DNA from 3 places in the Shewanella alkalitolerans genome. Region 3 is predicted to be linked to each of the others. Evidence: predicted binding sites of a transcription regulator. Region 3 holds the regulator's gene; each other region holds the start of a gene.
What was found. The regulator FliA, encoded in region 3, starts transcription of late flagellar genes. The targets are predictions, from matches to a motif close to CTAAAGNTNNNNNNNNNNNNGCCGATA.
Positions count from the first base shown of each region.

Region 1: a site for FliA is predicted at 3,648-3,674, ahead of K0J45_RS04365 (DUF5610 domain-containing protein). Genes of this name have one in related genera too.
Region 2: a site for FliA is predicted at 4,316-4,342, ahead of K0J45_RS05825 (cytoplasmic protein). Genes of this name have one in related genera too.

Region 1 covers NZ_CP080422.1:973,776-983,665, forward strand. The annotation lists gene K0J45_RS04345 (hypothetical protein) at 1-274, opposite strand, end outside; gene K0J45_RS04350 (ABCB family ABC transporter ATP-binding protein/permease) at 566-2,341, shown strand; gene K0J45_RS04355 (hypothetical protein) at 2,417-2,674, shown strand; gene K0J45_RS19735 (hypothetical protein) at 2,705-2,914, opposite strand; gene K0J45_RS04360 (phosphoglycerate mutase family protein) at 3,028-3,564, opposite strand; gene K0J45_RS04365 (DUF5610 domain-containing protein) at 3,717-4,298, shown strand; gene K0J45_RS04370 (ferredoxin--NADP reductase) at 4,428-5,168, shown strand; gene K0J45_RS04375 (glutathione S-transferase N-terminal domain-containing protein) at 5,179-5,778, shown strand; gene K0J45_RS04380 (hypothetical protein) at 5,852-6,322, opposite strand; gene K0J45_RS04385 (Fe(3+) ABC transporter substrate-binding protein) at 6,514-7,521, shown strand; gene K0J45_RS04390 (ABC transporter permease) at 7,679-9,310, shown strand; gene K0J45_RS04395 (ABC transporter ATP-binding protein) at 9,312-9,890, shown strand, end outside.
Region 2 covers NZ_CP080422.1:1,298,242-1,308,131, reverse strand. The annotation lists gene K0J45_RS05835 (efflux RND transporter permease subunit) at 1-2,930, opposite strand, end outside; gene K0J45_RS05830 (efflux RND transporter periplasmic adaptor subunit) at 2,943-4,100, opposite strand; gene K0J45_RS05825 (cytoplasmic protein) at 4,567-4,932, shown strand; gene K0J45_RS05820 (NAD(P)/FAD-dependent oxidoreductase) at 5,258-6,559, shown strand; gene K0J45_RS05815 (hypothetical protein) at 6,695-6,901, shown strand; gene K0J45_RS05810 (acyl-CoA thioesterase) at 7,056-7,424, opposite strand; gene K0J45_RS05805 (alkaline phosphatase family protein) at 7,708-9,204, shown strand; gene K0J45_RS05800 (alkaline phosphatase family protein) at 9,219-9,890, shown strand, end outside.
Region 3 covers NZ_CP080422.1:1,523,287-1,533,176, reverse strand. The annotation lists gene K0J45_RS06825 (protein-glutamate methylesterase/protein-glutamine glutaminase) at 1-398, opposite strand, end outside; gene K0J45_RS06820 (chemotaxis protein CheA) at 492-2,732, opposite strand; gene K0J45_RS06815 (protein phosphatase CheZ) at 2,748-3,485, opposite strand; gene cheY (chemotaxis response regulator CheY) at 3,499-3,882, opposite strand; gene K0J45_RS06805 (RNA polymerase sigma factor FliA) at 3,925-4,644, opposite strand; gene K0J45_RS06800 (MinD/ParA family protein) at 4,637-5,518, opposite strand; gene flhF (flagellar biosynthesis GTPase FlhF) at 5,523-6,947, opposite strand; gene flhA (flagellar biosynthesis protein FlhA) at 6,959-9,058, opposite strand; gene flhB (flagellar biosynthesis protein FlhB) at 9,211-9,890, opposite strand, start outside.

The DNA.
Region 1 (9,890 bases), 550 kb from region 3:
GTTGTTTCACCAGATATTCGTTGGCTTTAGCAAGACTGCCAAAAGACGATATTAAATTGTTTTGACCCTTTTGTTGGATTTCTGGGCTGTTCGATTCTGTCATCATCCATACCCAAGTTTGTACCAATGGCAATGGAGGGTATTGCACGTCAGATGATTGTGGCATATCGGCTTCCTTTAAAAATTTGGGGTTATTCCCGCTCTGCTTTTTACTCAGCTTGAACTGCCTTAAGCTGATCTTGAGATTATCAAAATCTCCGGCAAGAGATAACAATAATTACCCCGTTGAAACACTAAACTGATAATTATTCTCTCAAGAATAATGCTTTTTTCTGGTTTTGACATCATTTAATCAGTCAAAAGTTGTACCTGTTTGTACTGGGGACTGCGCCAAAAGTCTGATATTGACCTCCTTATCTAAGGCAAAATGCTAACCCCTTGGCAAAGGCGGATAATTGAGCTAGTGGCGGATGAGCCTACTGAGGTAAGATGGTGTATGTTATGGCTTTTATCTTAATCTCACCTAAATGCCATCGTCCTTATCTTGATGCTAGCTGGAGTTGCCATGCGTCCCACGCTCTATTTTGATGGTCCTATCGATAAACTGAACTGGCATGTCCTGAAATTGCTTTGGCCCTATTTGTTGGAGTTTAAGGGGCGGGTGATCTTGGCGCTTGCTTGTCTGGTGGTGGCCAAAATGGCGAGCGTCGGCCTGCCATTCGTACTCAAACAGCTGGTGGATACCCTGAGTGAGGCATCTCGCGAGCAGATGATCGCCGTACCCATCGCCTTGGTGCTCGCATACGGTAGCCTGCGCCTGCTCAATACGGTGATCTCAGAGGTGAGAGACACACTATTTGGCCGGGTCACAGAGCGGGCGATAAGGCGCCTTGGCTTGTCTGTGTTTGACCATCTGCACCGGCTGGATCTGGCGTTTCATCTTGAGCGGCGTACCGGGGGACTGTCGCGGGATATCGAGCGCGGTACCAGCGGGGTCAGCTTCTTGATGCGCTTCATGGTATTCAACATAGTACCGACCCTACTTGAGATAGCCCTGGTCGTGGGCATCTTGCTGTATAACTATGGCTGGGCATTTGCGTTAATTACCCTGAGCGCGGTCGTCGCCTATATTCTCTTCTCCATCTTCGCCACCGAATGGCGTACCGGCTTCGTGCGGGAGGCGGCGATGGCCGATTCTCAGTCCAATACCCGCGCCATAGATAGCCTGCTTAACTATGAGACGGTGAAGTACTTTAACAACGAGGCCTATGAGTCTGAGCAATATGATCATGCTCTCGAGCGCTGGGAAGTGGCCAAGCGTAAGAATCGACTCTCATTGTTTGCGCTCAACGCCGGTCAGGCGCTGATCATCTCGCTGGCGATGACCCTGATGTTGGCGTTGGCGGCGACTCAGGTGAGCCAGGGTGCCATGACCATAGGTGACTTTGTGCTGATCAACGCCTTCATGATGCAGCTGTTTATGCCGCTGAATTTTTTAGGCTTCGTCTACCGCGAGATCCGCGGCGCCCTGGCCAACATAGAGCGCATGTTTAGCCTGTTAGACAGGCAGCCCAAGATTGAGGATGCCCCCGATGCGACATCGCCCCTTATCACCCAAGGGAGCCTTAAATTTGAGGGGGTGAGTTTTCGTTACGGTGACAGGCCTATCTTGTCCGATGTGAGTTTCGAGATCCCCGCCGGTCACAAGGTGGCGATAGTGGGGGATAGCGGCGCGGGAAAATCTACCATAGTGAAGCTGTTGTTTCGCTTCTATGAGACGCAGCAGGGGACTATCACCATAGATGGCCATGATACCAAGGCGCTGACTCAACACGCGCTGCGCAGCGCCATCGCCATCGTGCCCCAAGATACCGTGTTGTTTAACGACTCCCTGCTGGAGAATATTCGTTATGGTCTGCCGGGGGCGAGTGATGAGCAGGTGAAGGCGGCGATAGAGCTGGCGCATCTGTCAAACTTCGTCTCGCAACTCAGCGAAGGCTGGCACACTAAGGTGGGTGAGCGCGGGTTAAAACTCTCCGGCGGCGAGAAGCAGAGGGTAGCGATCGCCAGGGCGATCCTCAAGGGCTCGCCCCTGTTGGTGTTCGATGAGGCGACCTCTTCTCTGGATAGCCATTCAGAGCAGGCGATCCTCAATGCGCTCAAGGAGATGGCCAAGGGGCATACGAGTCTGGTCATCGCCCACAGGCTGTCGACGGTCGTGGATGCCGACCAGATCTTGGTGCTGAGTCAGGGCAAGATAGTCGAGCGTGGCGATCATCAGAGCCTGTTGGCGGCCGATGGCCTGTATAAGAAATTGTGGACCGTACAAAATCAGCATTAATTGTGTGGGATTAAGTATTCGTTCAGGTTTGATTTGCATAATATTTGTTAATAACAAACCTACGGAGGCGGTCCCATGAAAAACATCCCTATACATGCAAGTATCGAAGGCCAGGCGCGGATCGTAGATACCGATTGGCTAGCCATCATGGCGACCTTAAGAGAGCGAGGATTGGGACAGGAGGAGTTGGTGGTCGTCTATGCCCAGCTGAGCTCCTACCTGAGGGTCACGACACGGGGCTTGACCCTTGCCATGATCCCGCCCTCGACCGTAATCGAAGGCCTTACGCGTGAAGTAAAGCATTACGCGAATGACTATGCGGGGATGATGTAGGGTTTGCCGCCAGACTGGCTGGCAGAAGGACTAGGCAGTTTTTGAGGTGTTGATCGGCTTCCAACCGTCACAGAGGAGGCTGAGCTTGGTATTTTGCGGCTCATAGGGGGTCAGTCTAATGATCTCTCCACCCTTGAAGCAGATTGTCTCGCCTTCGATAACCGTTAATCGGTTGCAGTTTTGACAGCTAACCGACAAAGGTTTACTTTTATTTCCCGCTCCAAAAAACGAATTACTCACCAGTGATTCTCCGTGGCTGCGCTTAATGTCAGCGCGTGCTGCTATTCCATATATCGCTAATGTAATCAAGTTTAGATCATAAAGCTAGCGCTATCTAGACTAATGTCTAATCCTTATTGGGTATTGCCTGAAGTTGCACCATATTGGGTTTTTATCAGGCTACTTGCGCCATCTTGGGGCAGGGAAAGGATAAACAAATTGTCATATTCATCCTCTCTCAATTGAGGTATTTCGGGTCCTCGAAGTGCCTTGATGATTAGTGGCACAGTATTGGAGTGGCCGGCAATGATCACATTGCCCTGCTGCGCCATCACCTTGTCGGCAATGGTTGCAATATGTTTGTCCAAATCCTTGCCTGCGTCGATGACAACTAAAGGAATTCCTCTGGCGATAATAAGCGGCGTTAAGGTTTCCTGGGTGCGCTTAAATTGTGTGGATATGGCTAGGCTGAGTGGGGTATCGCCCAAGCTTTCAACCAATGCCTGTGCTCGCAACTTGCCCGCGTCATTCAAGCTAGGGTCGCGTCCCTGGTCGGCTTTTTCGGCATGACGCACCAGAATTACCGTCTTGCTGGCGATCGCTGGATTGGCCTGCGCCATCGGCAGGTATGCTACCAGGGCGAGAAGTCCAAAGCTGATGAGTCGTAACATGGGAACCCTTATTTAATTAACGAATTGGTTAGCATATCGCACTTTGGGTGAATTGCCGATGACAGATTAATTGGGCATTTGCGCTAAAGTTGCTTGCAAAATGGACGATAATAATAGCTGAGGGTTAATTTAATTTGGTGAGCGAGGCGATTATGGAGATTCAAAATCACGGCGGAGCCGTATCTGCGGCGGCGCACAACAAGACAGATTCGACGACTAACCATGGTCAGCAAGTCTCCGAAGTGGCCAAGAACAAGACGGCCTTGGCGGCCAGTAAGCACTTGATGAATAAAATGATCCTGGAAGCGCAGCAAGAGGTGAACTTGAGCACGGGCAATGAGCCCATGCAGCTGCTGTATAAGGCGGCTATAGAGGCGATTAATGAAGAGCTGGCACCGACCATGGGCGAGCACGCCATCGAGAGGGCGGCGGCTCAAGGGGTGGATAACTCTCCTGAGGCGACGGCCGAGCGTATCGTCAGCTTTGCGACTCAATTCTTCGCCATTCATCAAGGGCAAAACAGCAGCATGTCCTTCGGTGAGCAACTTAGCTCCTTCATGGACATTATCGGCGGTGCCATTGACCAAGGTTTCGATGAGGCCAAAGATATCCTCTCCGGACTCAAGGTGCTTGAAGGCGATATTGTGGCTGGGGTCGACAAGACCTATGGCTTAGTACAGGAAGGGCTGCAGGCATTCAGAGACAGTTTCAATCAAGAAACAGAGCAAGAATAAGGCCTTCTGACTTCCATTTGATTTCGGTAAACCCCTTAAGATAAGGGGTTTTTTGTTGTCTTGACTCGGATAGAAAATCTATGAATCATGGGAGTATCAGTATCGATTGATGCCAGCAGAGGTGGGGATATGTGGGGAGAGGCAAAGGTTGTAGAGCGGATTGACTGGAGCGATCAGTTATTTACCCTGAAGCTGTCGGCCGATATCGGCGATTTCATTGCCGGACAATTCATTAAGTTGTCGCTGCATATCGACGATAAACGTGTCGCCAGGGCCTATTCACTGGTCAATGCGCCCGATGCGCCGCTGCTGGAGGTGCTGGCGGTCAGTGTCGACGATGGCCTGCTGTCGCCTAAGTTGCAGGCCTTAGCCCCGGGAGACAATGTCGATATCTCCACCAAGGCGGCGGGTTTCATGACGCTGGATGAGATCCCAGCCCAGGGCAAGCATATGTGGTTTTTTGCCACAGGAACCGCCGTGGGCCCCTTTATCTCTATGATGAGAACCACCGAACCCTGGCAGCGTTTTGAGCGGGTGATCTTAGTCTACGGCGTGCGCTATCAAGAGGATCTCGCCTATTATGAAGAGCTTAAGGCGTTCGAGGCCAAATACCCCGGAAAGTTTACCTTAGTCACCTCAGTGACTCGGGAGCCGGTGGAAGGCGCGCTCAGTTGCCGCATCACCCAAGGTATCGAGTGCGGTGTGATCGAGCAGCAGGTCGGCCTCAAGCTGAGCGCGCAAGATTCACAGGTGATGATCTGTGGCCATCCAGAGATGATCAAAGAGCTCAATACCCTGTTGCTGTCCCGCGGGCTGGCTAAGAACCTTCGCCGGGCGCCAGGGCAGGTCACCGTCGAGAAATATTGGTAGAGGAAGTGAGATGCAATTACTCTTTTCGCCGGCGTCACCCTACGCCAGAACCGTGCGGGTCGTTATCGCGCAGTTTGCCATCAGGGGCATCGAGCCGGTCGCCGTCAATCCACTTGAGAATACCGAGCTATTGCTGGATGCCAATCCGCTGGCCAAGATCCCTTGTCTGCTGTTAAACGATGGTGGCACCTTGTATGACAGCGAGGTGATCCTGCGCTACCTAGATCATGAGTATTGTGGTGGCGAGCTGTTTGGACTGCCCGGTGATTCCTGGTATGGCGAGACCCAGTATTCCCTGATTAAGGGCTTGCTCGATAGCGCGGTGGCCTTAAGGCAGGAGCAGATGCGTGACGATGAGGGTTTGCGTAGCCCATTTTGGACGGCCCGGTTTGAACAGGCCTTACTTAGGGGCTTGGCGCAGATAGAGTTGATGGCCATTTCTGGCCACAGCAAGGTGTCCTTGCAGCAGATCTGTCTCGCCTGTTTGTTAGAGTATGTAGATTTTCGTCATCCGGATCTGGATTGGCGTAAGGTCGCCCCGGCGACGGCTAGATGGCTACAGACCTTCTCCAAGAGCGCAGCAATGTTAACCACGCGTCCCCACGCCTAGGCTGTATCACTACAGAGTTTGCACTCAAGGATTTGGGTGTAGTAAGAAGCTGTTGGCGCTTTTCAGTTAGCTGTTAGTGGCGTGTATCGGTATGGCGCCGTCCCTTAGCCGGTTGACTGCGCCGGTTAGGCTCGCCAAACACACCATAGAGTTCACGGGTCACACCGAAGTCGACCCGCCTATCGTCAGTTTGTTCTCTCCTGTCTTCATGATGTCGATATCGACAGCTACATTCGCCCTCACTGCAGCTGGGAAGTGGTAGTGTTGGTGCGTCTTTGGAGAGGAATCGTTTGCCTCTTAATTTCTTCGCGCTGCCACACAGGCCCTCTTCGTTGACGATCTCGACACAGTGATAGGGATGGCTGGTATTAAGGCTGTGCGTCGGCGCATGGGGAACTGCTTCGCTGATCATCCTGGTGCTCAGGTTGGCCTGTGGCACGGCGGCTCTGCGGGCCCGCCTGACTCGTACCCGAGTAAATCTATGTTTAAACAGGAATAAAATAAGAATGACGGCGAGTATCAGCGCGAGAATTTCCAGAAACATGTGAGATCCTTTTTGTGGCCGAGTCCTTTGAGTCTAGTCAGCGAGGCTTTTTTGGTCAAAATGAGCGGCCTTTTGGTCAAAATGAGTGGCGTCGCAAATTTTGACGGATCTCACTTGCCGTTTCCTGTCAGATTGATTACTCTTGTCGCAATTGATAATTATTATCATTAACTTTATCGCGGAGTATCTGCATGAGATTCATGAAACGTTTGGCTGTTCTGGGTTTTGCTTGTGTCACTTCAATGGCCAATGCGGCCGACAGCATCACGGTTTATTCCTACCGACAGGCTTTCCTTATCGATCCTATTTTGGCTGACTTTACCAAGGAGACAGGCATCAAGGTCAATCTGGTATTTGCCAAACAGGGCATTGCCGAGCGAATCGCCCGCGAGGGACGCCTATCTCCTGCGGATCTCGTGCTTACCTCAGATTTCTCCCGTTTGATGGAGCTGGCGAATAAAGGGTTGGTGGCCTCGGTCGACAGCGAGACCTTAGCGCAGAACATTCCTGCGAATCTTCGCTCGCCCAATGGCGATTGGTTTGCCCTGACGAAACGCGTGAGAAATATCTACTCTTCTAAGGAGCGTCTCGGGCCCTTGGAGCTCGATTATGAAGATCTGGCGGATCCTAAATTTAAGGGCAAGATCTGTACCCGTAGCGGTAAGCATCCCTACAACATCTCTCTGGTGGCGTCGATGATCGCCCATCATGGTGAGGCAGATACCAAGACCTGGCTGGAAGGCGTTAAGGCAAACCTGGCCCGCAAGCCACAGGGTAATGACAGGGCGCAGGTGAAGGCGGTTAAAGAGGGGCTGTGTGATATCGCCATAGGTAACAGCTACTACCTGGGTAAGATGTTGCAAGATCCTAAGCAGGTACCTTGGGCCGAGGCGGTCAATATCAACTTCCCGAATCAGAAAAATCGCGGTGCTCACATCAACGTCTCAGGTATGGCCCTGGCTAAGCATGCCCCAGCGCGCGAGAACGCCATCAAGTTGATGGAATACCTCTCGGGTCAACAGGCGCAGCAGACCTATGCCGAACTCAACATGGAATACCCAGTCAAGGTGGATGTGAAGCCGTCCAAGCTGGTAGCCTCCTGGGGTGACTATAAGGCCGATGAGCTGCCCATCCACAAGCTGGCCGAGTATCACGGCGCGGCGGTGAAGTTGCTCGATCAGGTTAAGTTCGATCTCTAGTGCTAGGCGGTCGTTGCTTAAAAGATAGCCTTCCTTCGGGAAGGCTATCTCGTTTTTATGCCGCATGGGTCATTATTCAATTAATAATCGTTTGCGTTTAAGCTTAGATTTAAGTTGGTCACAGATAATGGCCTGACTCGCTTTATTGAGATTTTCTATGATTTTAGGCTTTCCCAAATCCTGGTCGACCCTAAGTTATCTGACCGCCATCTGCTTCGCCCTGCCCCTGGGGGCGATCTGCATACAGGCAATGGTGCCAGATGAGGCGGTATTCGGTCACCTGATGCAAACCGTCTTGCCTACCTATATTTTCAACACCTTGGCCTTGATGTTGTTTGTCAGCCTGGGCGCCTTGCTGATCGCCGTGCCTGCGGCCTGGTGCGTGGCCCGCTGTGATTTTCCCGGACGCAATTGGTTTCAGTGGGCGCTGTTGCTGCCACTAGCCATGCCCGCCTATGTGGTCGCCTATGTCTATACGGATCTGCTGGATTATGCCGGGCCTGTTCAGGCTTGGCTGCGGCAAGTCAATGGCTGGCTGTCGCCCACGGATTATTACTTTCCCGATGTGCGTACCCTGGGCGGTGCGTCTGTGATGCTGGCACTGGTGCTGTTTCCCTATATCTATCTGCTGGCGCGCACCGCCTTCATGGAGCAGTCGCCAAGCCTGCTGCACGCTTCTAGAGTGATGGGCGCGGGGCCCTGGCGCAGTTTCTGGCGTCTGAATTTGCCTATGGCACGGCCCGCCTTGGCGGTGGGAGCGGCGCTGGTGGCGATGGAGACGGCCGCCGATTTCGCTACCGTCAGCTACTTTGCCGTGCCAACCTTGACGACGGCGGTCTACGATACCTGGCTGGGATACGGCAGTCTGGCGGCGGCAGCTAAACTCTCAGCCATCATACTGCTGGTGGTCTTCTGTCTGATTGGCGCCGAGCGCTTTGCCCGGCGCAAACAGCAGCTGTTTCAGAAACAGACGCCGATAACCTCCCATGAACGATATGCGCTATCGGGGTTTAAGGCCTGGCTCGCCGCGGGCTATTGCGCTGTGCTGTTGCTGTTGGCCTTCGGTCTGCCGGTTTGGGTCTTGCTGGGGTATGCCTGGGATTACTTTGATGTCAGTTGGAATCAGGCCTTCTGGGAATACAGTCTCAACAGCCTGACCATTGCCCTGGTGGTTAGCCTAGTCACTGTGGTGTTCGCCTTGCTCTTGATGTTTGTCCGGCGCTGCAGTCCAAGAAAAATCGATATCCTGCCTTCACGCCTGGCCTCGACGGGTTATGCCCTGCCGGGGACAGTGCTGGCGATAGGCGTTTTGGTGCCTCTGAGCCTTCTTGATTTCGCGGTCAACGATCTCTATGCCTATTTCGACCAGAGTGGGCCTGGGCTTATCTTCAGTGGCACCCTGTTTGTGTTAATTTTTGCCTTTGCGATCCGCTTTGCCGCCATCGCCATCGGCAGCATAGAAAACAGCTATAAACAGATCAGTCCCTCGCTGGATATGGCATCGGTCACCATGGGGATGAAGCCTAGCGCCATTCTATCGCGGATCCATCTGCCACTGCTGCGCAGCGGCATCTTCGCCGCCATCTTGCTGGTCTTTATCGAGTGTATGAAGGAGCTGCCGGCGGCTTTGCTGCTCAGGCCCGTGGGATTCGAGAATCTCGCCACCTATGTCTACCAATTTGTCTCAGACGAACAGCTCGAGCAGGGCGCCCTGGGGGCCATAGTGATCGTCTTGGTGGGGTTAGTCCCGCTTATCTATCTCAATCGCTCCTTGGAGCAAGGTAACTAGTATGTCGACACTTACCATAGAACAGGTTCACAGCGATTATCAGGGGCAGACGATTCTGCGCGGCTTAGATCTTGTGCTGCATCAGGGAGAAATTGCCGCCCTGCTCGGCCCAAGTGGCTGTGGCAAGACCACGCTCCTCAAGGCGATTGCCGGGCTGCAGCCTATCTCCCAAGGGCGTATCAGCATCAATGGCCGACTGCTCTCTGGACCCGAGACGTTTGTGCCTAGCGAGCGGCGAGAGGTCGGGATGATTTTCCAAGACTACGCTCTGTTTCCTCACCTGACTGTGGCCGAGAATATCTTGTTCGGGGTGAAAGGCTTGGATAAGTCTGCCAGACAGGCGAGGCTAGGTGAGATGCTGGCGCTGGTGAAGCTAGAGGGCTTAGGGGGCCGTTATCCTCACGAACTCTCGGGGGGTCAGCAGCAGCGGGTGTCGATTGCTCGCGCGCTTGCTTATGAGCCAGAACTCTTGCTGCTCGATGAGCCCTTTTCCAATATCGACGCTAAGGTGCGTGGTGAGATGATGGTGGAGATCCGCGAGATCTTAAAGCAGCGCGGAGTAAGTGCCGTGTTTGTAACC
Region 2 (9,890 bases), 230 kb from region 3:
GAGAAGGCGGTCATGAGTACGGCGCGAAAACGCAGGCGCGCCGCGGTTTCTGCCGCATCCAGAACACTCTTACCCTCTTCCCTGAGCTGTTTGGCAAACTCGACGATCAGGATGGCATTCTTACAGGCCAAACCGATCAAGAGTACTAGGCCTATCTGGGCATAGAGGTTGAGCTCGCTTCCCACCAGCAAGATGTTGAGGAAGGCCCCCAGGATGGCGATAGGCACCGCAAGCATGACGGCGAAGGGAATGCTCCAACTCTCATACTGGGCCACCAGGAACAGATAGGTAAACACCAGGGCCAGGGCGAAGATCAGCGGCGCTAAGTTACCCGCCTTGATCTCTTGATAGGTCTGCCCCGTCCACTCAAACTTGTAGCCCGCCGGCAACGTCTCCTGAGCCGCCCTTTCCATGGCGGCGATGGCGTCGCCCGAGCTAAAGCCAGGGGCCGGGAAGCCGTTGATGGTGGTCGAGCTAAACATGTTATAAGCGTTCATCACGTCCGGCCCCAGGATAGGCGTCACCTTCACCAGTGTGCTCAGGGGCACCATCTCGCCACTAGCCGAGCGCACATAGAAGCTGGCGATATCCTTGTCGGAATTTCGAAACTCGCCTTCGGCCTGGAGTATCACCCGGAACACCTTACCGAAGCGGTTGAAATCGTTGACATACATAGAGCCGAGCATGGTCTGCATGGTAGAGAAGATCTCATTTAAGGAGATCCCCAACGCCTTAGCCTTGTCTCTGTCCACATCCACATACATCTGCGGCACGTCGGCGCGGAAGTTACTAAAGGCCATGGCGATCTCAGGCTGTCCGTTGGCCTTCATGATAAGCGCCCGCATCACAGAGGCCAGCTCCTGGGGCGAACGCCCTTGGGTGTCCTGCAGCACAAACTCGAAACCGCCGACGCTCCCCACCCCCGGGATAGGTGGCAGCGAGAAGGCCATCGCCTTCACCGACGGATTGGCGGCATACTTGGCCTGCAACTTGGCGACGATCGCCGCCTCCACCATGTCGGGCGAGTCGCGCTCCTCCCAGGTCGACAGGGTCACGATCATCAGGCCGCCGTTAGAGGAGACCGAGCCGGTCAGGATACTGAAGCCACTGGCATGGATCACATTCTCCACCCCAGGCTCTTCCAGCGTCAGCTTGACCAGGTTACGCATCACCTCTTCGGTGCGGTTAAGCGAGGCACCATCTGGCAGCTGAATATCCACCATGAAGGCCTTCTTATCCTCCATGGGCACGAAGCCCGATGGCAACACCTTGGCGATGCCGCCAGTGACGCCGATCAGACAGGCATAGGCCACGCCCACCAGCACCAGCTTACGCACCAGTGAGGAGACCAGCTTCATATAGCCGCCGGTAAAGCGCTCGAAGTAGGTGTTAAACAGGTAGTGGAAGCCATGGGTATGTTTCTTGGGCGGCTTTAACAGGGAGGCGCACAGGGCCGGACTCAGGGTCAGGGCGTTGACCGAGGAGATAAGCACTGAGATACAGATAGTCACAGAGAACTGGGCATACATCTGCCCTGTGATCCCCGGCATCACCGCCGTGGGGGCAAACACCGCCAGCAGCACCAGGGTGGTGGCGATAACGGGGCCCGTCACCTCCTTCATCGCCTTGGAGGTCGCCTCGGTGGGCGACAGCCCCTCATCTTCCATCAGGCGGGTGACGTTCTCCACCACCACAATGGCATCATCCACCACGATACCGATCGCCAAAATAAGCGCGAACAGAGAGACTGTGTTGATGCTCATGCCGAAGGCCAACAGGAAAGCGAAGGTACCTATTAGCGAGACGGGAATGGCGATCCCCGGCACTAAGGTCGAGCGCGCATCCTGCAGGAAGATGTAGACCACAAACACCACTAGGGCGACCGAAATAAACAGGGTCTGCACCACCTCGGTTATCGAGGTCTCGACAAATTCTGTGGTGTCATAGAGCACCTTGTACTCGAGGTCGTCCGGGAAGCGGCTGGCGAGGGTATCCATCTCGGCCTTGATCGCCTTGGCGACCTCCAGGGCGTTGGCGTCCGGCGCCTGATAGATGGCGATGATGGCTGAGGGTTTGTTGTTCAGCTTACCCTGGGCGTCATAGGTCTGAGAGCCCAGCTCGACCCGGGCGACATCTGAGACGATCACCTTAGAGCCATCGGGATTGGCACGGATCATCACCCGGCCAAATTCCTCGGGGTCTTTCAGACGTCCCTTGGTCTGCAGGGTATATTGAAATTGCTGCTGGGGATCCACGGGCGCGGCGCCGATACGACCGGCGGCCACCTGAATATTCTGCTCTCTCAGGGCGGCGATCACATCGCTGGCGGTCACGCCAAAGCTGGCCATCTGATTGGGATCTAGCCAGATACGAATGGCGTAATCCAGGGCGCCGATCACCTGCACCTTAGATACCCCATTCTGCCGCGCCAGGGCGTCTTTGACGTTTAGGCCGGCATAGTTGGTAATAAACAGCGAATCGAAGGTCTCGTTGGGGCTAACCAGGTTTACCACCATGAGGATGTTGGGGCTCTGCTTCTCAACCTTCACCCCTTGGCGTTTCACCTCCTCGGGCAGTCTGGGCATCGCCTGCTGCACCCGGTTTTGCACCTTCACCTGGGCCATGTCGGCGTCTGTGCCCACATCGAAGGTGACGTTGAGGGAGTAGCTGCCGTCGTTGGCGCTCTTGGACTGCATGTAGAGCATCCCCTCGACGCCGTTGACCTCCGCCTCTATGGGCTGGGCTATGGTGTCTTTGACTATGTCGGCGCTGGCCCCGGAATAGCTGGTGCTGACGCTCACCTGAGGCGGCGCAATTTCGGGAAACTCGGCCACCGACAAGATGGGGATGGAGATCAAGCCCACCAGGGTCAGCACGGTTGAGATCACGAAGGCAAATTTCGGCCTATGAATAAAAAACTCACTGATCATAATGACCCCCGATTAGGCATCGTTAGCTTCTTGGAAAGGCACCGCTTGCTGCTCGACGGCCTTCACCTCGATACCCGGACGGATCTTCTGCAGACCATCCACCACGATACGTTCGCCCTCGTTAAGGCCACTGAGCACGCGCCAGTCGACGCCGAATCTGTCACCCAGTTCGACCACCCGCTTCTGCACCTTGTTGTCACCATCCAGCACCATGACGAAACGTCCCTGCTGATCTTCCTGCACCGCCGCCTGTGGAATTAAAATGGCCTGCTCACTAATGGGGGACTCGATAACCAGAGTCACAAACAGCCCGGGCAGCATCAGCTTACTCTCATTATTGAAGGTGGCCCTGAGCTCCAGGGTGCCGGTGGCGGCATCGACCCTATTGCTGATAAAGTCGATATACCCAGTCTCGTCGAACATGGTGCCGTTGGGCAGGCGCAGGCGGATCACGATATCCGAGATCTTCACCTCATGTTTGGCGGCCTTGGAAAAGTTCTGTTTGGCGGAGATGATGGTCTTCTCGGCAACCTGGAAGTTGACCCACATGGGCTGCAACTGCACCAGGCTGGCCAGCTCAGACTGAGGCGTGATGATATCCCCCTGACTCACCTTGGCGCCGCTGATGCGGCCCGAGATGGGGGCGTAAACCTTGGTATAGCTGAGCTGCAACTCGGCGGCCTTCACCGCCGCTTCGGCCTGCACCACACCCGCCGCCGTGGTCAGCTTACGACTGGTAAGCTCATCCATGTCCTGGGCGCTGATCATGCCATCGGGTAGCAGGCGACGGCCACGCTCCCAGTTCATCACCGCCACATCGCGAGAGGCGATGGCCTGCTTGAGCACCGCCTGTTGCTGCGCCAGCTCGGCCTCAAAGGTGGAGGGGTCTATCTCAAACAGCAGCTCGCCGGCATCTATGTCTTCCCCCTCGACAAAGGTGCGCTTCAGCAGCTGTCCCTGGATCTGCGACTTGATCACCACATCTTCCGATGCCCGGGTGCGACCAACGATCTCCGTCTTGGCGCGGATCTCCTTAACCTGGGCGGTGTTAACTATCACGCTGGGCATAACGGCGGGCCCGGGGGCTGGCGCCTTGCCGCAAGCCGCGAGCAGCAGCGCCGCGCTAAACAGGGTGAGTCGAGAGAGAGGTGAAGCGTTTCTACCAAGCATTAGGGCCTCCAGAGCGCCAAGCGACAATTCATGGATAACTTTCATCAGACGGCAGACAGATGTGAATGACGGGCAGTGTCATTTACAACTGCTTATCATATTAGTAACAAGCTAATACTTTCACCAGGAATAGCAAGGGCAATTAACTGACTCATTTGGCATTTTTTAAATTTTTCATCTTGGATTAACGGCGCGGGTCAGTGGATTTTTCTGAGCGCAAGTTTTGACAAAATAGGCCGATTCGGGAAAAAAACGTCTATTAGCTGATGCTTTATTAAGCAGATGGCAAAATGGGCTTAAAAATGAGACACAGCACAAGGTTATGGCCAATCCTATCGTGCTACAACAGGTTAAGGGTCTTCTCCCATGGCCGGGTAAATCGGCAAATACTGGACGAATAGTTGTTGACCCTAAAGAAATGCAGTGCCTATGATGGCCCTTGTATCCATAATCAGGAAGGTAATTTATGACAGCCATTTCTCATGTCTATAACTATACAGTCAGATGCCCGCATATTAAGGATCCCGCTCACCCAACCACCTGGCAAAACCATATCGAATTCAATCAGTCATGCGAAATAGGCCTGAGTCGCATCACCAAGTGGCACGACAGATCCGGTCACCGCATCTTCGAACATGACGGCTTTACCATCAGAGAAGCCGATGGCGAGAGCGCCTATTTCTCGATGCAAAGCGACCGCCTGAAAAATGATGGCCATGTATTAGTGACCTTTAAGATCTTCATGGACGATGCCACCAAAGACAGCTCGGTACAGGAGATCATGGCTCACCTTATTGAGGACTACCGTCAGCGCCTCGCCAAACTCTCCTAATCGTCGCTAAACCACCTCTCCAGGAGCCAGATCACACACTCGATCTGGCTCACACTTTTCTGCTCACAAAACAATCTAGATCACATTTACGTTGCACCAAAATGTGACAAATACAGAATAAAACCGCAGAAACCACAAACGACACCACTTACAAAACAATTGGTTATGTATAAAACCGCTATTTTTACCCGCTTAATCACGCCAATTTAGGCTAATTGCCAAAATATCACCTCAAGCTTACACTTTTCTCGATTCAAGACAGTTTTGCTGGCAGAACAATGCCGGGCAATCATCAACTTAAGCTGAATATAGGAGCAATAGCCTCATGGGTGCAGTGGCCAATATCGTCATCGTTGGCGGTGGTGCGGGTGGAATGGAGATAGCGACCAAGCTAGGTCGTAAACTGGGACGTAAGGGCAAGGCCAAGATCACCCTTATCGACTGCGCCGACAGCCATATCTGGAAACCCCTGCTGCACGAGGTCGCCACCGGGGCGCTGGATATCGGCATAGATGCCATCAGCTACCGAGGTCATGCAGCCGCCCACGGCTACCATTTTCAGCAGGGGGCGATGACAGATATCGACCGCGAGCACAAGCAAGTGATCCTGGCCCCCATCTTAGATGATAAAGGTAATGAGCTCCTGCCCGCCAGGCGCATAGACTACGACTATCTGGTGCTGGCCATCGGCAGTATCGCCAACGATTTTAAGATCCCTGGGGTCAGGGAGCACTGCGTCTTCCTCGACAACACCCAACAGGCGATGCAGATCCGCACCATGCTGCTCAATAAATTTATGCGTTATGCCAGCCATCATCAGCTAGACGACAAGATCAAGATCGCCGTGGTCGGCGCCGGGGCGACCGGCGTCGAGATGTCTGCCGAGATGCACCATGCGGTCGAGCAACTCAGCGGCTTCGGCTACAAGATAGACACCAGCCTGTTAGAGGTCACGTTGATCGAGGCTGACTCACGCATCCTGCCCAAGGTGGAGAAGCAGGAGATCTCCCAGGCGGTAACGAACCAGCTTAATCAGATTGGCGTTCGGGTCATGACCAATACTCGTATCGACCGGGTGGATGAAAATGCGCTGCATACCTGTGACGGCCAGACCATCGCCAGCGACATGACCATCTGGTCCACCGGGGTGAAGGCGCCCGACTTTATGCGTGAGATTGGCGGCCTGGAGAGCAATCAGATCAATCAGGTGATGGTTAAGCCCAACATGCAGACCACCCGGGATCCCCACATTTTCGCCATCGGCGACTGCGCCGCCTGCCCACAGCCAGACGGCTCCTGGGTGCCGCCGAGGGGCCAGTCGGCGCGGCAGATGGCACTGATGACGGCGGACAACATCAGCCTGATGCTAGTCGGGCACCCCCCCAGCAAGGAGTACCTCTATAAAGATCTCGGCTCCCTGGTAAACCTGTCCAAGTTCCATACCGTGGGCAACCTGATGTCCTTCATCGGCGGTGGCGTATTGGTGGAGGGCAAGATAGCCAGGTTCGTCTATACCTCGCTCTATCGGCGCCATCTAATTGAACTACATGGGATCTTTAAAGGTACCCTGTTGATGTTTGCCAAGGGGATCAGCCGCATCATCCACCCTCACCTCAAGCTGCACTAAGACGTTCACCAAGTAACAGTCGAGGCGCTAATCGAGTGCACAGCCCTAGCCATTATGAGCCTCCCTTTTGGGGAGGCTTTCGCTCGATGGGCTAACGGGTTAAAATGTGACAACTTTTGTCAACAAGAGATCATTATGAAAAAAATTATTAGCGCGGTTATGATCCTTGGCGCCCTTAGCGCCTGCGCCGACCTTAAGCATGCAGGTCGCTCAATAGGTAACACCACCAAAGAGGTGACCACAGATATCGGCCACGCCACCCGTGACACCACCAAGGCGATTGGTCATGCGTCCCGCGATGCGGTCAAATCGGTCAAAGAAGACCTGAGCAAAGAAAATTAAATCGGACCGGCCTAGTGGCCTTGATCTGAAGATAAAGATAAAGAGGGCATATCCGCCCTCTTTTTTTATTGGCTATCTCTGGCACAGCTTTAGACTCTATTTAGCAGCTCTTAAGCAGCGGCTAAGCAGCTATTACGCATCGACTAAGCAGCCATTAGGCAGCATTAGCCCGCATCCCATGGGGCTTGGGCAAGCCATTTTCATCCACGTTAACGAAGATCATCTTATCTATGGTCACCACAGGCAGACGGGTCGCCTTGTTACGCACCTCGCAGCAGACGGTGATGGAACTGACCCCGGCACTGATGAGCGCTAAGCCGAACTCGATCACATCGCCCTGACGCGCCGGGGTCATGAAGTTGATCTCTGAGATGATCTTGGTGACTATGCTCTGGCTATTCATCTGACAGGCCGCGAAGATGGCCGCCTCCTCATCTATCCAGCTTAATAACTGTCCGCCGAACAATGCATTAGCCGGATTTAAATGTTCGGGTTTAATAAAGCGTCGACTGTAATATTTCATTTGGGCTCTCCCTGATAGACTCAGACGAAAGCGTTACAAGAAACAGACCAAGAATTAAAAACACATAAAAACAATAACTTAAAATCACACCTTCGACACTTATCTCACCGTTTTAGTGCCCTTTGCACCAAGTTAACTCAGGCATAAAAAGGGTTTCGACATCTTAGCTTCACATAACTGCAATCTTAATTCATCAATTCTGTCATCTGGATACCTGACAATCAGGCCGCTTTATCTCAAATAGCGAACAATTTACTTCAACCCAATACGGATGATGAAAGTGATGATGATAAAAAGATTAGCTGCGTTGATCTCTTGCAGCCTAGTAACCATGGCCGCCAACAGCGCCGTGTTACCCAGTGTTCAGACAGACAGCCATTGGTATAAGGAAAGTGCCCAACGGGTGTCAGACAAGGCCACACTAGAAACCAAAGCAAAGGCCAAAAACGTCATTCTATTTGTGGGCGATGGTATGGGGATCTCTACCCTGACCGCCGCGCGTATCTACCAAGGCCAACAGATGGCCGGTAACCAAGGTGGTGAAGAGAACTTCCTAAGCTTCGAGAAGTTCGACCATACCGCCCTGATCAAGACCTACAACACCAACCAACAGACTCCAGACAGCGCTGGCACCATGACAGCTATCGCCACGGGTGTTAAGTCTAAGGCGGGTGTTATCTCTGTTTCTGACCAGTCACTGCGTGGCAACTGTTTGTCATCTAAAGGCAACGAGCTGGTCACCCTGGTTGACCTGGCCAACGCCAAGGGCCTGTCTACCGGCGTAGTTTCTACCGCCCGTATCACCCACGCCACGCCAGCAGCTACCTATGCCAACAGCCCTGAGCGCGACTGGGAATCAGACGCCAACCTGCCTGCCGAGGCTGTGGCTAACGAGTGTAAAGATATCGCCTACCAGATGGTCATGCGCGATAAAGACAATGCCCTGACGGTCGCCCTGGGTGGCGGTCGACGCGCCTTCATCCCTAACACAGTTACCGATGGTGAAAACAAGAAGGGTCAGCGTAAGGATGGCATGGATCTGACCAAAGCTTGGGTCGAAAACTTCGACAACGCCGCCTATGTGTGGAACAGCGAAGAGTTCGACGCCATCGATGTTGCCACCACAGACCACCTGCTGGGTCTGTTCAACTCGTCTCACATGGAATATGAAGCCGATCGCGCCGACGACGTTGGTGGCGAGCCTTCACTGACCGAGATGACTGAGAAGTCTATCGAGATGCTGAAGAAGAACGACAACGGCTACCTGCTGATCGTCGAATCGGGCCGTATCGACCACGGTCACCACGCGGGCAACGCCAAGCGCGCCCTGGCTGACGCCGTCGAACTCTCTAACGCCGTTAAGGCCGCGGTAGAAAACACCAACCCAGATGAGACACTGATCCTGGTTACCGCCGACCACAGCCACGTGTTCACCATCGCAGGTTATCCAAAGCGTGGTAACCCTATCCTTGGTCTGGTACATGGCGTAGACGGCACTGTTTCAACCGCTCTGGATGGCAAGCCATACACCACCCTAGGTTACACCAATGGTCCTGGCGCCGTTGTGGGTAATCGTGACGACCTATCTTCAGTCGATACGCAAGACAAAGACTTTATGCAGCAGTCACTTATCCCTATGGGTAGCGAGACGCACGCCGGTGAAGATATCAGCCTGCACGCCACAGGCCCAGGCTCAAATCTGGTACAGGGCGTGATGGAACAGAACGTCATTTTCCACATCATCAACCAAGCCCAAGCGCTTGGCGGTACTAAGTATTAATTGGGAGCAACAAAATGAATAAGAAACTACTAGTACTGTCTCTAGCAGCCATTCTCGGCCTAGCGGCTTGTGGTAGCGACGGTGATAACGGTAAAGATGGCACCGCAGGTACGCCAGGTACCGACGGTAGCAACGGCACTAACGGCAAAGACTGGACCGGCGTTAACCAATGGTATATCGATGGCCAAAACCGCGTCACTAAGGCGTCGGGCATGACCAACAACAACGAGGCAGGCGCCGCCAAGAACATCATTCTGTTTGTGGGCGACGGCATGGGCGTGTCAACCGTGACCGCGGCGCGCATCCTCGACGGTCAGCTAAAAGGTCAGACAGGTGAAGAGAACTCACTCTCTTTCGAGACCCTGCCTCACCTAGGCCTGGCCAAGACCTATAACGTCGATGGCCAAACGCCGGACTCTGCCGGCACCATGACCGCCATGGTCACAGGTGTGAAGACAGACGTAGGTGTGATCTCTCAGGGTGAAGGCGTCGAGCGCGGTGTCTGTTCATCAACTACAGGCCAAGACCTGGTCACCTCACTGGAACTGGCCGCCATGGCGGGCATGTCTACCGGTGTGGTCTCTACCGCCCGTATCACTCACGCTACCCCTGCGGCGACCTATGCCCATGTGCCAGAGCGTGATTGGGAAGCAGACAGCAACCTGCCGGCCGAAGCCGTTACCAAT
Region 3 (9,890 bases):
CGGCGACGGCCCAGCGCCTTGATGCGCTGCTGCAACAGAGCGATCGCCTCATCCTTGTTGGTGGCAATATCTTCAAATCGTTTAGGAAGAAAATCTAACGCACCGGCTTCCAGGGCATCCAAGGTTGCCTTGGCGCCATCGTGGGTAAGGGATGAAAACATCAAGATGGGGGTCGGACACTTCGCCATGATCTCACGCACGGCGCTAATGCCGTCCATCACTGGCATCTCGATATCCATGGTGATCACTTGTGGCTTTAATTGCTCAGCGAGCTTAACCGCCTCGGCGCCATTAGACGCCGTGCCTATGACCTCTAACTCCGCATCCTTGGTGACAATCTCACTGACTCGGCGACGAAAAAAGCTTGAATCATCGACAACTAATACTTTTATGGCCATTCAAATTCCTATCTACAACAGGATCCTTGCCGAAACAAAGCGTGACGCCTCTGGGCATCACGCTGATCCTCTAGCTCACTGTGCCACTAACTGTTATTTCTTGTTCTTGGCGTAATGTTTCAATAAGCCGGGCACATCTAATATCAATGCGATGCCACCGTCAGAGGTAATAGTCGCGCCAGCCATGCCTGGGGTGCCGTGTAACAAGGTGCCCAGTGGCTTGATCACTACCTCTTCTTGACCTATCAGAGAGTCAACCACGAAGCCTATTTGCATGGTACCCAGCTGGACTATCACAACGTGGCCGTGTTGCTTGTCGCCATGCTTAAAGCTCACCGCCTTACGACTCAGCCAATGCTCGAGATAGAAGAGTGGTACCGCCTTTTCCCTCACTATGACGGTCAGCTGGCCATCGACAACATTTGTCTTTGTCAGATCCAGGTGGAAGATCTCGCTAACGCTCGACAGCGGCAGGGCAAATACCTGCTGAGCCACTTCCACCATCAGGGTCGGCATAATCGCCAGGGTGAGTGGTACCTTGATCTCCAGGCAAGTCCCCTTACCCTTTAATGAATCGATATGCACGGTACCGTTTAACTGAGTGATACGCGTCTTCACCACATCCATGCCGACGCCGCGGCCTGAGATATCGGAGATCTCCACTTTTGTAGAGAAGCCTGGGGCGAAGATGAGGTTATAGGCCTCTTCATCAGACATGCGCGCCGCCGCATCCTCATCGAGCACGCCGCGCTTGATGGCGATCTGCTTGAGCTTATCTGGGTCCATCCCCGCGCCATCATCTTCAATCTTGAGCAGGATATGGTCACCTTCCTGACTGGCAGAAAGGGTAATAGTCCCGGTACGCGACTTACCATTAGCTTCACGCTCGTCGGGCATCTCGATACCATGGTCAACCGAGTTACGCACCAAGTGAACCAAAGGATCTGCAAGGGCTTCAACCAGGTTCTTATCCAGATCTGTATCTTCACCTATCATGCGAAGATCGATCTCTTTATTCAGGCTGCGCGCTAAGTCACGTACTACACGAGGGAAGCGGCCAAACACCTTCTTGATCGGCTGCATGCGCGTCTTCATCACCGCCCCCTGGAGATCGGCAGTTACCAGGTCCAGGTTGGCCAGCGCCTTAGACATATCCTCATCATCGCGGGAAATCCCAAGGCTAAGCAGGCGGTTACGCACCAATACCAGCTCACCGACCATGTTCATGATCTGATCCAGGCGCGCGGTATCGACGCGCACTGTGGTTTCCGCCTGAGGCATATTGGTCGCTGGCGCCTTGGCCGCGGCCTTCTCTTTCACCACAGGCTTAGGAGCTGGCACCTCAACGGGCTGTGCCTTAACACTCGGTTGCGCAGGAGCTGCCATTTTAGGTGCGGAGACCTCTGGCGCCTTAGGGGCCGCCGGAGTCGCAGGCTTGCTGGTCTCGCTGCCAGGGCCGGCACCGGCGCCATGCAGCTCATCGAGCAGCTTTTCAAATTCATCGTCGGTGATCTCATCGGCATCCACCGGCGGCGAGGTTGGCTCAGGCACCTTGGCAATTGGGGCCGAAGGGGCCTGGAATTTACCCGAGCCATGAAGTTCATCGAGCAGCGACTCGAACTCATCGTCTGTTATGTCGTCGCTATCGCTCGCCTGAATCGGCGCCGCACCGGCAGGCGCCGTACTTGATGGGCCCTTACCACTGCCGTGAAGGGCATCGAGCAGGGCTTCGAATTCAGATTCATCGATCTCATCGATATCGCCTTCTCCGACGATAGAGGTCACGGGCGTATCACTTACCGGCTCGTCGAACAGTTCGACACCGTCATCGAGCGGCATATCAAACAGCTCGATACCATCATCTGCTGGTATTTCGACAGCCGGTTCAACCGGCGTTTCGGCAACGGCCTCGGCTGACGCCCCGCCCTGCTCAGATGGCAATAAGCCACCAGAGCTCAATAATTTAAGGTTTGCTAACAGGCCTTCATCGGCAGGGCTTTGCTCTACACCCGCCTGGGTCTCGGCAAACATAGAGTTGATGGTGTCGACGGCCTGGAGAATGATATCCATCAGCTCGGCAGAAACGCTGCGCTTACCTGTACGCAACAGGTCGAAGGTGTTTTCCGCTTCGTGACAAACATCCACCATGGGCGTCAGACTCAGGAAGCCGGCGCCGCCTTTAACGGTATGGAATCCCCGGAAGATGGCATTGAGTAGTTCGGTGTCGTCGGGGTTATTCTCTAACGCCACCAGCTGTTCAGAGAGAAGCTCAAGGATCTCGCCCGCTTCAATCAAAAAGTCCTGCAGTATCTCTTCATCAACATCAAAGGACATTCATATGACTCCTACTTAGAAACCTAGACTCGACAGCAAGTCATCGACTTCATCTTGCCCTGTCACGACATCATCACGCTGATCAGCGTTCATAATAGGACCTTCAGCTTCGACGCACTTCTCAGATGCACGGGGTTTATCCGTGGCGGGCTGCTCGCCAAATACGGTCAACATAGAGACCAGGTTATTCTCAACCTCTCGCACCAGCTCGATCACCCGGCGGATCATCTGTCCGGTCAGATCTTGGAAGTCCTGGGCCAGCAATATGTTGTTGAGTAACTCTTTTAAACGATTGGAATCGGATTCGCTACGCTCGATGAACTGCTGAACGTCATGGCAGAGCGCCTTGAATTCGTGCAGCTGAATATCTCGACGCATCAGGCGATCCCAGGAAGGCTTAACGGCCTGTACGTTCATGGTAAGGGCATCTGCAAGGGGCAGAGACTCTTCGACGGCGTCCATGGTTTTATTGGCGGCCTGCTCAGTCATGTCGATGACATAATTGAGGCGCTCTTTGGCATCGGGAATTTCGCTATTAGCCAGCTCCACGAGGCGACCGTCCACCTGAAAGTCCACTATGGCACTGTGAAGCTGACGGGTTAGGCGACCCACCTCGTCAAACAGCTCTTTCTGAATCGGGCTGGCGATATCGCGAATTAGCTCATCGGCCATCTCTTGTTGACCCGCCTCTAGCAGATCAACGAGTTGCTTGGCCTGTGCTAGATTGATCAGCCCTGAAGTTTCTGCCTGCATAGCTCAACCTTGATTAACCGAGTCGTTCGAAAATTTTGTCTAACTTCTCTTTCAATGTCGCCGCAGTAAAAGGTTTCACCACATAGCCATTCACACCGGCCTGCGCCGCTGCAATGATCTGTTCCCTTTTCGCTTCCGCAGTCACCATCAACACAGGAATGTGCTTCAGGTTGTCATCAGCACGGATAGCCTTTAACAGGTCGATCCCCTGCATGCCAGGCATATTCCAATCGGTCACGACAAAGTCAAAATCGCCTTTCTGCAACATAGGCAAGGCTGTCGAACCGTCATCTGCTTCCTGAGTGTTATTAAAACCCAAGTCTCTCAACAAGTTCTTGATGATGCGTCTCATTGTTGAGAAGTCGTCAACAACGAGAATCTTCATATTCTTGTCCAAGGTTTCCTCCGCGGAGCTGTTTTTATATTGCTCATGTAATCGTTATATTTTGGTCCAATGCTTGAGTTTAGCTTTGAGTCTGAGCATCGCCTGGCTGTGTATCTGGCTTACTCGGGATTCGCTGACATCAAGTACGGCACCGATCTCTTTTAAATTTAATGCTTCGTCATAATATAACGACAAAACTAATCCATCTCTTTCTGGCAGTAATTTAATCGCCTCGACGAGGGCCTCGTGGAACTGTGTCTCTGCCAGTGACTCAAATGCGTCGTCCTGATGATCGTCTTCCTGTCTTACTACATCGACCGATACACCAAGATCTTCAATTCCAACTACTTTCCCGACAGAAACATCATTAAGAATATGATGGTACTCATCGAGCGTCATATCAAGTCGATCCGCAATTTCATTGTCTTTTGCGTCACGTCCAAGTTCTTGTTCTAGCTCGTCAATCACCTGGGCTATGCGTCGCTGATTACGGTGAACCGACCTGGGTACCCAGTCTCCTCGCCTAATCTCGTCGAGCATGGAGCCGCGAATACGGATACCGGCGAAGGTTTCAAACTTGGCGCCCTTGCTGCCATCGAACTTGGCCGAGGCTTCAAGCAGGCCCATCATACCTGCTTGTAACAGATCATCCAATTGCACCGAGGCGGGTAGACGAGCGAGTAAATGGTGAGCAATCCTTTTTACCAACGGTGCATACTGTTCGACAATAGAAGCTTTGTTATCTAAACAAGTATACGCAGCGGCTTTACTCACTCGTACGATCCTCTTGATATTCGGGACGTTGAACCAATCGCTCTACAAAGAACTCCAGGTGTCCGCCCGGTTGTTGTGGCACTGGCCAGCTAATAATCTTATTCGCTAGGCCGTGATAAGCAATTGACGCCGGCGACTTAGGAAATGCCTCGACGATCAACTTTTGTTTACGAACTGATTTGCGAAGGTTTTCATCGAAGGGGATAGTCGCAACCAGCTCTAGGGCCACGTCGAGAAAACGGTCGGTTACCTTGCTAAGTTTAGCGAACAACTCCATCCCTTCTCGCAAACTTCTGACCATGTTTGCCACAATCTTAAATCTGAATACGCCATGCTCTCGGCTAAGAATCTTAATCAAAGCATAGGCATCGGTAATAGAGGTCGGCTCGTCACACACCACAACCAACACATCTTGAGAGGCACGAGAGAAGCTGAGAACCATGTCTGAGATACCTGCCGCGGTATCGACCACCAGGATATCAAACTGGGTCTTCATCTCGCTGAAGGCACGGATCAGACCCGCATGCTGCGCCGGTGTCAGCTCGACCATGGCCTGGGTGCCAGAGGTGGCTGGAATAATGCCAATCCCCTTAGGACCGCGTACGATAATATCGTCAAGGTCGGCGTCGCCAGATAATACGTGGGAGAGATTGCGCTCGGCTCTCAGGCCCAACATGACATCGACGTTGGCCAGGCCCAAGTCGGCATCGAGCACAAGCACGCGCTTGCCCTTCTCGGCCAGGGAGACGGCGGTATTGATCGATACGCTGGTTTTACCTACGCCACCCTTACCACCGGTTACGGCAATTACTTTTACTTTTTCGTTATATGGTTGATTCATCATACGTAAACCGCTTGCTTGATCCCGACTCATTATATTACTCAAATGCGTAGGCCTGTTCATATGACCTTTCGTTATTCTGTATTGGTTGCACTTTCTTTTCGAGTACCGACAGGGCCTTGTTGGCTAAGGCTAAGGTGTCGGCTACTTGCATATCTTCTGGCACTCTTTGTCCATCGGTGACATAACTCAAAGGTAATCCACTTTGAATCAACACACTCAACGCCGGTGCCAAGGCCACTGATTCATCTAATTTGGTCAAAATCGCACCGGATAATGGAATCCGGGTAAACTGCGCGACGGCATCTTCAAGCACTCTTCTTTGACTTGTAGATGACAGTACCAGATAACTGCGAATAGGTAATCTGCTATTTGCAGTTAAATTATCAAGTTGCTGGAACAATCTCACATCTCTCTGTCCCATGCCCGCCGTATCTATCAATACTAGCTTGCGATTGCGGAACTGATAAAGAATTTGTTCCAACTCATTGAGATCATGAGCTTGCTTGACCGGGCACCCCATTATTTTGCCATAGGTTGCCAGCTGCTCATAGGCTCCAATGCGATAATGATCGGTTGTAATGAGTGCAACTTGATCTGAACCATGCTGTGCAGCGAATCGAGCGGCTAATTTTGCGACACTCGTCGTCTTACCCACACCAGTTGGGCCCACGAAGGCGACGACACCGCCCTGACGAACGATGTCGTCCCCTTGGTTGTCGAGCATATTCGCCAGACTGCGTGGCAAGGCCTTCACCAAATCTGCCGGAATATAGTGCTCGCTAAGGGCCGATAACTTAGCGGCAACCTCAGGACTAAATTCGGCGTCCAGCAGGCGGCTCTCTAGCATGGCGCCGACTGGATCCAGACGACTCTTCTGCTCGGTCAGCAGTGAGGTCACCTGATGTGTCAGTAGGTTGCGGAGTGATGCCAACTCCTCACGCATAGACTCGAGTTCGCTGGCCGGCGCGCTCTTATCGCGCTTGGCACGGTTAAAATTCTGGCTCTCATGTGTGTTGGCATGGGGATTAGCCTGCTTGCTGCCATGCATATTAGGCGAGGCTATTTCATCGCTTGGTGCCTTCAATCCCTGGGCCCAGGCAGGCATCTCGAGTGCTTCATTCGATTGGCTTAATTGCTGACTGACGCGATTTTGTTGACGCTCAAGCAGCGCTTGCAGCGAATCGGCCACGGGTGATGGCTGTTTTTTTGACTCTGTCTTGATGGGCTGACGACCGATAGAAACCTTCTCCTCGGCCAGATCGAGAAAGCTGGGTGACAGAGGCACGGCATCATTTTTCGCCACGCTCGGCTTAGGCTCATCGTAGTCTACCGCGGCGACGATCTCGATACCGCCGGTAACTTTCTTGTTCGACATGATCACCGCATCCGAACCTAATGTCTCTTTCACCTGGGCCAATGCAGAGCGCATGTCTTTTGCCAAAAAACGTTTTATTTTCAATTAAATACCCTCTACTGACCGACCGCCGATACGATGCGAATTTGTTTTTCATCGGGTACCTCTTGGTAAGAGATCACCCGCAGATTTGGAATCGTATGTTTAACAAAACGCGACAGCGTCGAACGTAACATACCCGATGTCAGTAGGATGGCTGGTTGGCCCACCATCTCCTGACGCTGGGATGCGTCGAGTAACGACTTTTGCATCCTCTCGGCAAGGCTAGGTTCGATATTCGGCCCCTCGCCTCCCGTTGCCTGCATAGACTGATGCAACATCTGTTCCAATTCAGGCGCCAAAGTTATGACAGGAATTTCCGGTTCTGGGCCGCTTATTTCTTGAACAATCATGCGTTTAAGTGCAATACGTACGGCGGCGGTAAGCACCTCGGTATCGTTACTCTTAGGCCCGTACTCGAGCAGGGTCTGGACTATGGTCTTCAGGTCGCGGATCGACACGCCTTCGTTAAGCAGGTTCTGCATTACCTTGACCACAGTGCCTAACGGCAAGACATCGGGAATGAAGCCACTGACCAGCTTAGGCGAATGCTTGGCCAGCATATCCATCAGCTGCTGTACCTCTTCGTAGCCCAGGAGCTTGGAGGCGTTGTTGGTTAACAGCTGACTCAGGTGAGTCGCCACTACGGTGGCGGCATCCACCACGGTATAACCTAGCGTCTGAGCATGTTCTCTGAGCTCAGGGGCGATCCACACGGCTTCCAAGCCGAAGGCGGGATCTGTGGTCTCGACACCATCTAATGGTCCATATACCTGACCGGGGTTGATGGCAAGCTCACAGTCGTGACGAATATCCGCCTCACCAGAAGCCACGCCCATCAGGGAGATCCGATAGGTGTTTGGCGCCAGATCCAGGTTATCGCGAATATGCACGGCGGGAACAAGAAAGCCCAGCTCTTGGGAGAGCTTCTTACGCACGCCCTTGATGCGGCCCAGCAGCTCACCACCCTGGCCCTTATCCACCAGAGGGATCAGGCGGTAGCCCACCTCCAGGCCAATGGTGTCCACCTGCTGCACATCATCCCAGCTAAGCTCTTTAGGTTTGGCATCGCCGGGAGTCGCAGGTGAGGTCTTAGCGATCTCCAAGGCGCGTTGTCTGTCGAGATCTTTCTTACGATGCAGAAAATAAGCGCCGCCCGCGGTGATCAGGCCAAAGCTGAGAAAAGCGAAATGCGGCATGCCAGGCACTATGCCCATGGTCAGCAGGACGCCGGCGGCGATGGCCAGCGACTTAGGGTTGTCGAACATCTGGCTCATCACCATCTGTCCCATGTCGCCAGATTCGTTTTGACGGGTCACCATCAAGGCCGCGGCGATAGAGAGCAAGAGGCCAGGGATCTGCGCCACCAGACCGTCACCGATTGTCAACAGGGTGTAGATCTCGACCGCAGAGGAGAAGTCCAGCCCATGCTGCGCCATACCTATGACGAAACCGCCCAGGATGTTGATCACCAGAATCATGATACCGGCGATGGCATCGCCTTTTACAAACTTAGAAGCACCATCCATCGCACCATAGAAGTCGGCTTCCTTGGTCACTTCGGCGCGGCGAATACGCGCCTGATCCTGATTAAGGATCCCGGCGTTAAGGTCGGCGTCGATTGCCATCTGCTTACCTGGCATGGCATCCAGGGTAAAGCGAGCACTCACCTCAGAGATACGTCCGGCCCCCTTGGTTACCACGGCGAAGTTGATGATGATCAGGATAAGAAACACCACCAGACCCACGGCATAGTTACCGCCAATCACCACGGAACCGAAGGCCTCAATCACCTTACCGGCGGCGTCGCCACCGTTGTGCCCCTCGAGCAAGACGATACGGGTCGAAGCGACGTTCAGCGCCAAACGCAGCAAGGTAGCAACCAGCAGCACTGTTGGAAAAGCAGCAAAATCCAGGGGGCGGTCGGTATAGATGGCCACCAGCAAGACCACCAGGGCCAAGGCGATATTAAAGGAGAACAGGATATCCAGCAGGAAGGCCGGCATGGGCAAGACGATCATCGCCAGTGCCGCAAGCACCAATATGGGCGTACCTATCCCTTTAAAATTGGCGGGTTTTACCTGTTTTATCTGACCGAGCGTTGCTTTCAAATCCATCAATCTAGCGCCTGAACTTTGACATCTAGCTAGGTTTCAGCAAAAAGTACGCCAACTTAAGGCCGGCTTAGCCCGCAGCGACTCGAGCGGATAACAATCGAACAAATATCGGACAAGACAGTTACAGACTAACTGCTAAATGCCTTAAACCTTTAGTATTTTAGCTCATCGGGGATCGGCTGATTGATAGGAATCGGCGTCGGCCGCTTACCACCTTTTTGCTGATACTGACGCAGTTGGAACACATAAGCCAATACCTGGGCCACGGCAGTAAACAGCCCTTCGGGGATCTCCTGATCTATCTTGGTGGTGTGATAGATGGCCCTGGCCAATGGCGGCGCCGAGACGATAGCCACATCATGCTCGCGGGCGATCTCACGGATCTTAAAGGCAACATCATCCACGCCCTTGGCAAGCACATAGGGCGCGGCGGCCTTGGTCACATCGTACTTCACCGCGACCGCATAGTGCTCGGGGTTGACAACAATCACGTCGGCATTAGGCACCTCGGCCATCATACGCCGCTGCGCCATCTCACGCTGCATCTGGCGCACCCGGCCTTTCATTTCCGGCTGCCCCTCGGTGTCTTTATATTCGTCCTTGATCTCCTGCTTGGTCATCTTCAGCTGTTTGTTATGGTTCCAGATCTGAAACGGCACATCGATCACTACGATAATCACGGTAGAGGAGCAGAGCACAATAAACATCCACACCAGCAGATCCAAAGCATTAAAGACATTGCCCGGCAGATGCCCCTGGGACAGGGTAAGAATATCGGTAAAATAGTAGCTCAGCAGCAGATAGGCCATCAGCGCCACCACGGAGAATTTGG